DNA from 2 places in the Paenibacillus sp. 01T47 genome. Region 2 is predicted to be linked to the other one. Evidence: riboswitches for the same ligand, from Rfam matches in the RefSeq annotation. Region 2 holds a riboswitch; the other holds the start of a gene.
The links. A riboswitch is a leader RNA that binds a small molecule or an ion and turns the genes downstream of it on or off. The one in region 2 is predicted to bind ZMP and ZTP.

Region 1: it holds a riboswitch for ZMP and ZTP, as region 2 does, so the genes downstream of both, AC1DOV_RS26485 (bifunctional 5,10-methylenetetrahydrofolate dehydrogenase/5,10-methenyltetrahydrofolate cyclohydrolase) here and AC1DOV_RS08960 (IMP cyclohydrolase) in region 2, are expected to answer to the same signal.

What each region holds. Positions count from the first base shown of each region.
Region 1 is NZ_JBFTPA010000017.1:120,965-126,079, forward strand. Features, by position in the region: gene AC1DOV_RS26475 (5'-nucleotidase C-terminal domain-containing protein) at 1-1,053, shown strand, start outside; gene AC1DOV_RS26480 (sugar-binding transcriptional regulator) at 1,224-2,180, shown strand; gene AC1DOV_RS26485 (bifunctional 5,10-methylenetetrahydrofolate dehydrogenase/5,10-methenyltetrahydrofolate cyclohydrolase) at 2,258-3,103, opposite strand; ZMP/ZTP riboswitch at 3,169-3,247, opposite strand; gene AC1DOV_RS26490 (ABC transporter ATP-binding protein) at 3,429-5,115, shown strand, end outside.
Region 2 is NZ_JBFTPA010000003.1:349,217-354,331, reverse strand. Features, by position in the region: gene AC1DOV_RS08970 (S-layer homology domain-containing protein) at 1-1,585, opposite strand, end outside; gene AC1DOV_RS08965 (hypothetical protein) at 1,749-2,480, opposite strand; gene AC1DOV_RS08960 (IMP cyclohydrolase) at 2,735-3,448, opposite strand; ZMP/ZTP riboswitch at 3,508-3,587, opposite strand; gene AC1DOV_RS08955 (S-layer homology domain-containing protein) at 3,817-5,055, opposite strand.

The DNA of each region.
Region 1 (5,115 bases), on a different contig from region 2:
GCGCTTGAGAACGGTGTAAGTGGAATCAAAACCGGAGAAGGCCGCTTCCCGCAAGTATCGGGCATGCGCTTCTACTACGATTCTAATAAGAACCCTGAAATATTGGATGCAGACGGAAAGCTTAAGCAGGCTGGCGAACGCATTACGAAGGCTGAAATCAAAAACGCAGACGGCAGCTACAGTGCAATTGATTTGAATGCTTATTATTTTGTAGCAACAAACTCATTTATGGCTAATGGCGGCGATTTCTATCGTTCGATGAAGCAAGCCAAAGATGCTGGACGCCAGCACGAAATGAATATTGTTGACTACGAGGTATTCTTGGAGTATATCAATCAATTAGGTACGATTAATGCAACGACAGAAGGACGTATTGTTGATGTGAATGTTGTAGTTCCAACACCTACTCCAACACCAACAACACCGCCGGTGACAACACCGACGCCGACACCAACGCCAACACCGACGACACCGCCGGTGACGACACCAACACCGACGCCAACCATCACATTTAGTGATGTACGCGGCCACTGGGCTGCAGATGCTATATCGAAGGCAGTGGAAATTGGGTTTGTTAATGGGTATGGAGACGGTACGTTCCACCCTGGAGACACAGCAACAAGAGCACAATTTATTACAATGGTTGGCAGAGCGCTGAAGCTTGAATCGTCGACAAGCAAGCTGGACTTTGCAGATGCGGGTCAAGTTCCTGCATGGGCACGCTCCTTCTTTGCACAGCTTATCGAGGATAAGGTCATTGCGGGCTACGAGGATAATACGCTTCGACCATCAAGTGAATTAACAAGAACGGAAATGACCGTAATTCTTGTTCGCGCACTAGGCATTAAAGTTGATCCGAAGGCGAAGCCGACGTTTGCTGATTTGAGTGACATTCCTGTATGGGCTCGTCCTTATATCGCTGCGGCACAAGCCGAAGGACTAGTAGCAGGCATGGGCGGCAATAAATTTGCACCTAAGAAAAATGCAACAAGAGCAGATGTGGTTACACTGATTTTGTCCGCACTAGAGTATGAAGGAAGAAACGGAATTTAATTAAGCAAAAGCGTCCCATTCCACTTGTTATGAGTGGGGGGGACGTTTTTTTTAGTAAGATTTGTTGTTTTCATACAAAGAAGGCGACACTTCATTTGAAACCTATGTTAAATTAGAGGGAGTAGATACCGTTTGCATTTCTAGACATAAATAGAAAGAGTGAAACTTGGATGGCTGATGATCGACTGGATGATAAGCTTAGCAAAATGATTGATGTAGCAAGGCTGTATTATGAACTGGATTATAATCAGGAAGAAATCGCTCAGAAGCTGGGGGTATCGCGCCCTACGATATCAAGATTTTTACAGCAGGCGAAGGATGAGGGGTATGTTCAAATAAAAATCGTACACCCGAACGAAAACAATTTTGTTCTGGCGAATCGATTGGAAGCGAAGTTTGGGCTGAAAAAAGCGGTTATCGTTTCTGTGCCTCAGTATGAGGACAGCATCGTAAAAAAGTATATTGGCGAAGCGGCAGCGAACTATTTATACGATACGGTAAAAGATGGCGATATCATTGCGACAACGTGGGGAACGACGCTCTTTCAAATGGCTTCTCAGCTTAAGGATAAGCCGGTTCGCGACGTAAAGGTCGTGCAGCTCAACGGCGGGGTTAGCCATTCGGAAACCAATACATACGCTTATGAAATTGTTCATTTATTCGGCAAGGCTTTCCATACGATACCTTACTTTATTCCGCTGCCGGCGCTTGTTGACCATGAGGTTGTGAAGCGGACGATTGAATCGGATCGCCATATCCGCAATATTTTGGAGCTAGGGAAGCTTTCTAATATTGCCGTTGTAACCGTAGGAGCACCTACGGATGATTCTGTATTAATTAGAGCCAATTATTTCACAGATTCAGATCTGGAAATTATTCGCGAGAAAGCAGCTGGCGATATATGCTCACGCTATATCGATATTACAGGCAATATTTGTTCAACACTCATGAACCAGCGCACGATTGGAATCAGTCTCGATGAACTGAAACGCAAGGACCAGTCGATACTTGTGGCAGGCGGAGCGAAGAAGGTAGATGGCATTTATGGCGCGCTGCGCGGCGGCTACACGAATGTACTCATTACCGATCAGTTTACAGCGAGGTATTTATTAGAACGGGATGTGTAGACATCCCATAGAACAAACGAGGGGATCTTAGCTGCAAAGCGGCAAATAAGATCCCCTCGTTTTTCTTCCTATATCTCTTATTGAAGTGCAAATCGCTCAGCGGAGTCAACCGTATGCTTCAGAAGCGTGGCGATCGTAACAGGACCTACGCCTGCAGGCACAGGGGTGATCGCACTTGCTTTTGCTAGGCATGCCTCGTAGTCAACGTCCCCAATATTCCCTTTGTTGTACCCTGCATCAAGTACTACAGCGCCATCGCGAATCCATTCGCCTTGAATAAAGCTTGGTTTGCCGACTGCAGCAACGACGATATCGGCAAGACGCAATAGCTCCGCTAAATTTTCTGTTTTGGAATGACAGGTTGTTACGGTTGCATTGCGGTTCAGCAGCATCTGAGAAACGGGTTTGCCTAGAATCGGGCTTCGTCCAACGACGACGGCATGTTTGCCTTCGACCTTGATTTCATAGTAATCAAGAATAGCCATAATAGCAGCAGGGGTACATGACGGATACTGGGCATAACCAAATGCATTTTGAGCAAAACCTAACGCGGTTACACCATCAACATCCTTATGGATACTAATCGCTTCAAAGGCAGCACGCTCATCAATTTGATGCGGTACAGGGTGCTGCAAGAGGATGCCGTGAATAAGCGGGTCTTCATTAAGCTGCAAAATAACGTCAATTAAATCATCCGTTGAAATGTTTTTGTTCAAATGAATACGTTTGGAATCAATGCCAAGCCGCTTGCATGCATTGCCCTTCATTCGAACGTAGGTTTCAGACGCAGGGTCATCGCCCACCAGTATCGTCGCTAAGCATGGAATGATTCCCCGCTTGCTAAGAATCTCAACTCTTTCTTTCAGCTGCTCTTTAATCGCATCGGCCACAATGGCTCCATCCAAAATCAGTTTCTCGGTCATCTTCTACCTCAGCCCCTTATAAATAAATGTTAAAAAAACATAAAAAGGCAAGGGGTATGTCCCCTTACCTTTGCCCAGGCGTACGGCTAATGATCTGTGCGCTTCCTCATGGTTGCCCATGTTCCGCCAGTTACGCACAGCTTTTAAATGGTATTTTGATTTTAACAGGTGGAAAGTTCAAAAGCGAGTCATTAACATTATTTTATGATTATTTAGGTGTAGAAACGAGAGGATGGATGCTATAATTACTTTATCAAGAGGGAGCGGGTCGCGCTGCCCTCTTTATTGCAGTTTGCGCAAAATGATGGGAGATTGAGGTGGTAAGTTGTTAAAGCTCACTAGATTTTTGAGGAAATATTGGCTGAGCGCTGTGCTGGCACCGCTGTTTATGCTGCTAGAGGTGGTCATGGATTTGCTGCAGCCGCGATTCATGGCGAGCATTGTGAATGAGGGCATTATAGCAGGTGATCTCACAGCAATCGCGAGCACCGCGCCCAAAATGCTGATCGCCGCATTGATCGGACTAATCGCAGGTGTCGGCTGCACGGTGTTCTCGACGATAGCATCGCAAAACTTTGGGGCTGATCTGAGGCAGGAGCTGTTTCAAAAAATACAGTCGCTGTCGCTTCGATCGCTTGACCGTTTTGGTTCAGGCTCCATCGTGACGAGACTGACGGGTGATGTCACACAAATTCAGAACTTAGTATTGCTGCTGCTCCGCGTATTTGCACGCAGTTCATTCATTATTATCGGCAGTCTGATCATGGCTTTTGTCATCAGCCCGCGCCTGTCTATTATTTTGCTCGCAATGATACCCTTATTAGCTCTCTTCCTCATCATTACAACTCGGATTACCGTCCCTTTGTTTTCAATGATGCAGCATCGGCTTGATCAAGTGAATACCGTTATGCAAGAAAATTTGTCCGGTATCCGCGTTGTGAAAGCATTTGTTCGGTCCGATTACGAGGAAGAACGTTTTAATGAAACAAACTCAAATCTACTGCATGCCAGTCTAAAAGCAGCTAAGATCGTTGCGCTTAATACGCCGCTTGTGTCGATCATTCTTAATTTTAGTATTGTAGCTGCATTATGGTATGGGGGAATGCTCTCTGAGCACGGGGCGCTGTCAGTGGGAAGTCTCGCCGCCTTTTTAACTTATATTACACAGCTTCTCTTTTCTACTCTAGGACTAGGAAATCAATTGATTGCAATCTCTCGGGCCAAGGCTTCTGCTGATCGCATCAATGAGATACTGGAGGTTCCGGCAGATAAATGGACAGCTGAACGAAAAGCTAACGAGCAGTCCAAAAAAATTCAAGCTGGCAGAATAACTTTTGACCATGTGAGCTTCGGCTATGAAGGCTCGGAGAAAAACATACTTCACGACATAGATCTGAATATAGAGCCGGGCGAGACGATTGGGATCGTAGGGATAAACGGCTCAGGAAAATCAACGCTGGTCAGCCTCATTCCAAGGTTTTATGAAGCGACAGAGGGAATGATCCGCATTGATTCCTATCCGATTAACGAGATCGCTTCTGCAGAGCTGCATGGCCAAATCGGAATGGTGCTCCAGCAGGCGCATCTGTTCAGTGGAACCATTCGTGACAATATCAGCTATGGCAAGCCGGATGCGAGTCAGGATGAAATAGAGGCAGCAGCCAAGGCAGCTGAGGCTCATGCATTCATTATGAAGCTGGAGAATGGCTATGATACGCTGCTTGGCCAGCGCGGGGTCAATCTGTCCGGCGGCCAAAAGCAGCGGTTGTCCATTGCTAGGACGTTGCTGCTGAAACCCAAAATTGTGATCCTTGATGATTGTACAAGCGCGGTTGATTTGAGAACGGATTTACTCATACGCAAATCGTTGCAAGAGATTATGAAGAGCAGCACTTGTCTTATCATTGGTCAGCGAATTGCATCCGTACAGCAGGCAAATCGGATTATCGTGCTTGAGAATGGTCGAATTACAGCCATTGGCACGCATCAGGAGCTTCTTGAACAAAGCAAGC
Region 2 (5,115 bases):
TAACATTGTAAGTGCCTGGCACTAAGTTAGTTATTGCATCACCAGTTACAGCCTTGTAATCCGTTTCACTTTCAAGCTTGTATTCTAGCGCTTTGCCTTTCGTTCCTGTAATTTGACCATCATTTTCATCGGATGAGGTTGGTTTAACCGCTGTCAGCCCTGTAGGTTTGGCCTCAACTCTTGCGAATAGGCTGTTCAAAGCATTCGTATAGTTATTGTAATTCACACCAGTAAGCCCGCTGCTTACATAATCAGGTTGAATATTGGTCCAAGAATACATCAATTCAATATGCCCAAGAATCGGAGCTCTGTTGCCATCAGCATCCTTATTGTCTTTGTTATATTGAAAGAGGTATGGAACCTGAGCTTTGCTTGCGATTACTTCTACGCCGTTCTCATTCGTATACTTTACATTGTTGCTTGCTTTTACATATTGTGTTTTGATATCAGGCAAATATTTGTTAATCAAATCTACATACAGATTGGCATTTGGATGATTCGTATCTCTCGTTTGAAAGAATATGCCGTTATGCGGGTCAGCGTTCGGGTCTTTATTAAGATCCAGGATCGAAATTCCCGAATCCAGCTTGGTGTCCCAGAAATAAACTTTATCAATGTTATTTTTTTTCGCATATTCGTTAATAAACTTAATGGCTGCTTGCGTATTCGGGCACCATGAGCCGCCGAACAAGATCGTATAATTCCCTTCGCTCTCGAGAATCTTCGTCAATTGGTGATAGGTTACATGTTCAAATACGAGCTCTCCATCCGATTCGTCAAAAATAACCGTTTCTTTTTTGTTGATGATTGATCCGTTTCTATTGAAAGCTGCTTTGATAGAATTCGAACGGTTAATCGTATCAAATGAAGTGATTCCTTCAAATACTTGACTCACTTTTGCTTTGTAAGCATCTACTTTGCCCGTGTCCAAAACACCATTTGTTAAATAATCGTTCCATACATTCGTTGATGCCAAAGAGGAAACAATTTTCTTTTTGTTATACACAAACAAGAATGGTGCTTCAATTTTTTTCGCTGAGCCTTCTGAAATTACTGTGCCCTTGCTGTCTTTTTTTGTATAGCTAACGATATCTCCTGCTGGAAGTACTTCATCGAGGTTCGTTAAATATTTTTTGACCAGCTCGACATACGCTTCTGCAAAATCAAAAGTGTTGTTGCCGACTTTGATTTCTTTCGTTTGCGTTTCAGCAATCTCTAGTGATTTGCCATCTAACCTCGTATCAAAGTTATAGATGGTTTTTACGCCATATTGCTTCGCCACCTGATTGATAAAGCCAATATTCGCTTGTGTTTTATCGCTCCAAGCTCCGCCAAACAACACCACATACGTGCCTTCGCTGTCAAAGAGATTAATAATATCTTCATACGTTACCGTTTGAAGAATATGGTTCTCATCATTCAAATGATCATACACATTATTAAAATAGTTATAATGGCTGGCGCCGCTATTTACTAGAGTTTCCGAAGCTGGATTGGCATTAACGATATTGGCAGCCGGCAAAATTAATAACGCAGCCAATATAAGAGCTAACCATCTTTTGGATGTATTCAATTGTAATTTCATGTTCATTCCTCGTTTTCATCAAATTTTGTCGATGTGCCAAGTGTGAAATATGTATTCTCCACTAGTCGCTTCAAGATCTCGTGCAGGGAGCCGGTCATAAGAGGCTGATCTGCCTCTTATGACCACCCCCATTTCATAACTCATGAATACGTATTTCTTGTTTCTAGCAGATTTCTTCTTCCGTCGTCGATGGTGCTGGGTGTTGACCTTCGGAAGACGATGATGATGATGAAGAGGATGAAGCAGGAGCCTCTGAGGATGATGGTGCTTTCGGCTGTACCGTATCTTTTTTCACAAATGAGACCGATTTTGATGGTTTCTTTTCTTTTTTCGCAGCTGGCTCCGCTGGTTTCGATTGTGTTTCTTCTTTCGCAGCAGGTGCTGCTGCTTTTGGCTCTTCTTTCACAACGGCTGCAGCTTTAGGCTGGCTTTCTTCTTTTACGGTCGTTGCTGCTTTAGGCTGGGCAGCTTCTTTCGGCTGTGTCGCTGTTTTTTCAACCGATGTATTTGCTTTAGCCGCAGGCTCTTCCTTTGCTGCTGCCGCTTTAGCTGCAGGCGCCTCTTCCTTCTTATCTACAGCAAGAGTAACTTTGGATTTATCTTCTTGTTTCGCATCTACTTTTTCTGCTTCAGGCTTATTTGCCTCTATCGTGTCCGCCGTTTTTGTTTGCTGTTGTTTTTCGCCTTCTGCTGCAGCTGTGTTTACTTCTGATTTTTTCTCTGTATCAGAAACGGTAATGATTTTGGAATGATTCTCTTCTTTTGCTTCGGTAACAATTGCAGCGTTGTCCTTCACCGCAGGCGCACCTTGCGCCTGTTTGGCAGATACGACAACATAGGTTAGGGCTGAGAAGGCTACTGTTGCAGAAATTAATGTTAGTGTTAGTTTTTTCATGATTGTAAACATCCCTTTCGCTTCGCTCTTTGAGCTTTTTTGTTTTTTTGGATAAAAAAAGGAGACCCAACAAGGCGCAGAACTGCGCTCCTATTGAATCTCTGGTGGTCCAGTAGATTATCTTCTTTTGTCATCCTACAAAATGGTTTTTCAACTCACTTTGAATATATTCCTATATTATTCCTCAAAAACGACCCTGTCAACGATTATTTAAATTTTTCCCATCGTTTTTGTCGGAATTAATTATAGAGACACTAAAACGTCTGATTTTTATTTATTATTTTAAATTCCACCTTACGATCATCGGTATGAATAAACTTCACAAGCAATGAAATTTTATGATCTGCGTTTATGCTGCTCCAGTAAAATTGAGCCGTTTCATCCATTGAATCAAATAAAGGAACCTCCAGCGGTTCACCTTCAAAAGATCTCAAAATACCATTTTCTTCACCTTTATAAGTGTGAATGCAATGACCTATCCCTTTTGTAAAAGAGTCGTAATGAAAGAAATGACGGATGCAAAATGACGGATCGTTTTGCCTTGTTTTCAAAATGGACAAGCTGTACACAGCTGATTCAGTATCAATAATACCGGAAATACGTGGTGTATAATGGGGAGCATCCGGTTCAAACTTTCTGCTTTTTAATGCATCTTCAAACGTTTCTTTTTTGCCATACGCTTCATAGATGGTTTCCGTCTGATCTCCATTGGAAATGATGTGCATCCCATTAATACTCTTTATCGGATTATAAATAATCAATGAAGGGTCTTCCATTTTTGCCGCATCATATGCTCTATTTTTTACAAACTGCTCATTACGCTCAAAGATTCGGTTGCGACTGTTCACGCTTCTGCCCATTATCCAATACACTTGAACATAGTGTTTTCCTGACGGGCTCATCCCCACGATTATCGTTCTACCAGGATACGGATTATTAAATAACTGATCTTCATAGGACTGCAACATACTCACCTCAACCTTTTTATTTTATCTGAAAATAAAAAAAGTATTTGATCATTGATCAAATACTTTGCCCAGGCGCACGACATATGAAATAGGTGCTCCCTCGTGGTCATCCACGTTTACGCCAGTTGCACCTACCTAAAATTTACATTTATTATAGTTCGATATCGCAATTGAAATCAAGCTCTATTACAGACTAACTATGAAAGTTAACGCGTATATTTTCTAACGAATTGTATCGTGCTTATTATGCAGAAAACTAAGCGCTGCTGGATTCGCAAGCTATAATTTTGATTGTTGAGCAATGAAAAAAGGGCTGTTCCAAAAGTAGAAAAATCCACTTTCAGGACAGCCCTTCACTTATATAAACCTTATTTCACTTCAATTGATTTAACTGTACCATTGTCGCCTTTTACTTGTACATATTGACCAGCCTTCAGCTGCGAGGAGTCACCTGTGATGACTACACTTGGATCAATGCTGAATGTTGTGACAACTGCCTGTGAGTTTTCATATCGAGTAATGAGAGAAACCGTCGTCAATTTCGCCTGATTGTTGAACGTTAATGTATTAATAATTCCGTTCTCCGAGAAAGCTGTACTAACAGGAGCCGACTTCGTTACTTCAATAAATACGATACGATTGAGATACGTACGAACGAGTACCTCATCACCTGCTCGGAGTGAGCTCACTGGCGATTTTTTATCATCTCGGAAAATAAACACATTCGAGTCTAATGCTAGTGAAACCTCCGTGTTATCTCCTTTAACAACCGTCAACTTGCCATCAGCAGGAGCTGCTTTTAGCTTGCCTATAATGGCTTGTGCATCATGATTAGGCATTTCCGTATCTGTGCGATCGAGAAGCGCTGCCAGCTCTGCACGGGTTACTGGTTGATTAGGACGGAAAGTTTTTCCATTCTTATCATTGTAGCCGGTAATAATACCTTTCTTCAAAGCAAGAGCAACATAACCTACAGATCCAGCAGGGATCTCTTTTGCATCCTTAAAGTCAAGCTTCGTATTATTGAGCGCCTTCGCTTCGTCTTCCAGTTTAAGCGCTTTTACGAGAAGAATCGTAGACCATAGTCTTGTCGCGTTTGCTTCCGGTTTCACTTCCGATTCAGTCTCAGAGAATAGATCGTTCTCCAGCGCTACTGCAACGTAACCAACAGCCCAAGGGTATTTTTTTGCGATTTTATCCCCATCATTAAATTGCAAGTCCGTTTTCATTTTATCTGCTGATTCCGCTTGTGAGCGAAGACCCATCAATCTGACAGCAGCAGTCAACGTTTCAATACGGTTGATTTTCTGATTAGGCTTAAATGTACCATCCTCGTAGCCAGTAAATACGCCCTTCGACGCTAACCGCATAATGTATTCCATAGCCCACTTCAGATCGTCCTCATCTTGAAATTGCCATGTTACTTTATGTTTATCGTCCTTGTCATACTTGTCATCCTTGTCCTCATGACGGCCTTTATCATCATTACGATCGCCATCATGCCCTTTGCCTTTACCGCCATCTGCAAAAGCTGACGTCGCACCGCCTGCAAGCATTAGCAGCGCAAGCGAAGAAATTGCTGTCTTTTTCCACATGGTTTGTTTCATCAAGAAAGCCACACTCCTTTTTCGATTGCGGGTTTTGCCGCATTTTTTACCTTCGCCCAT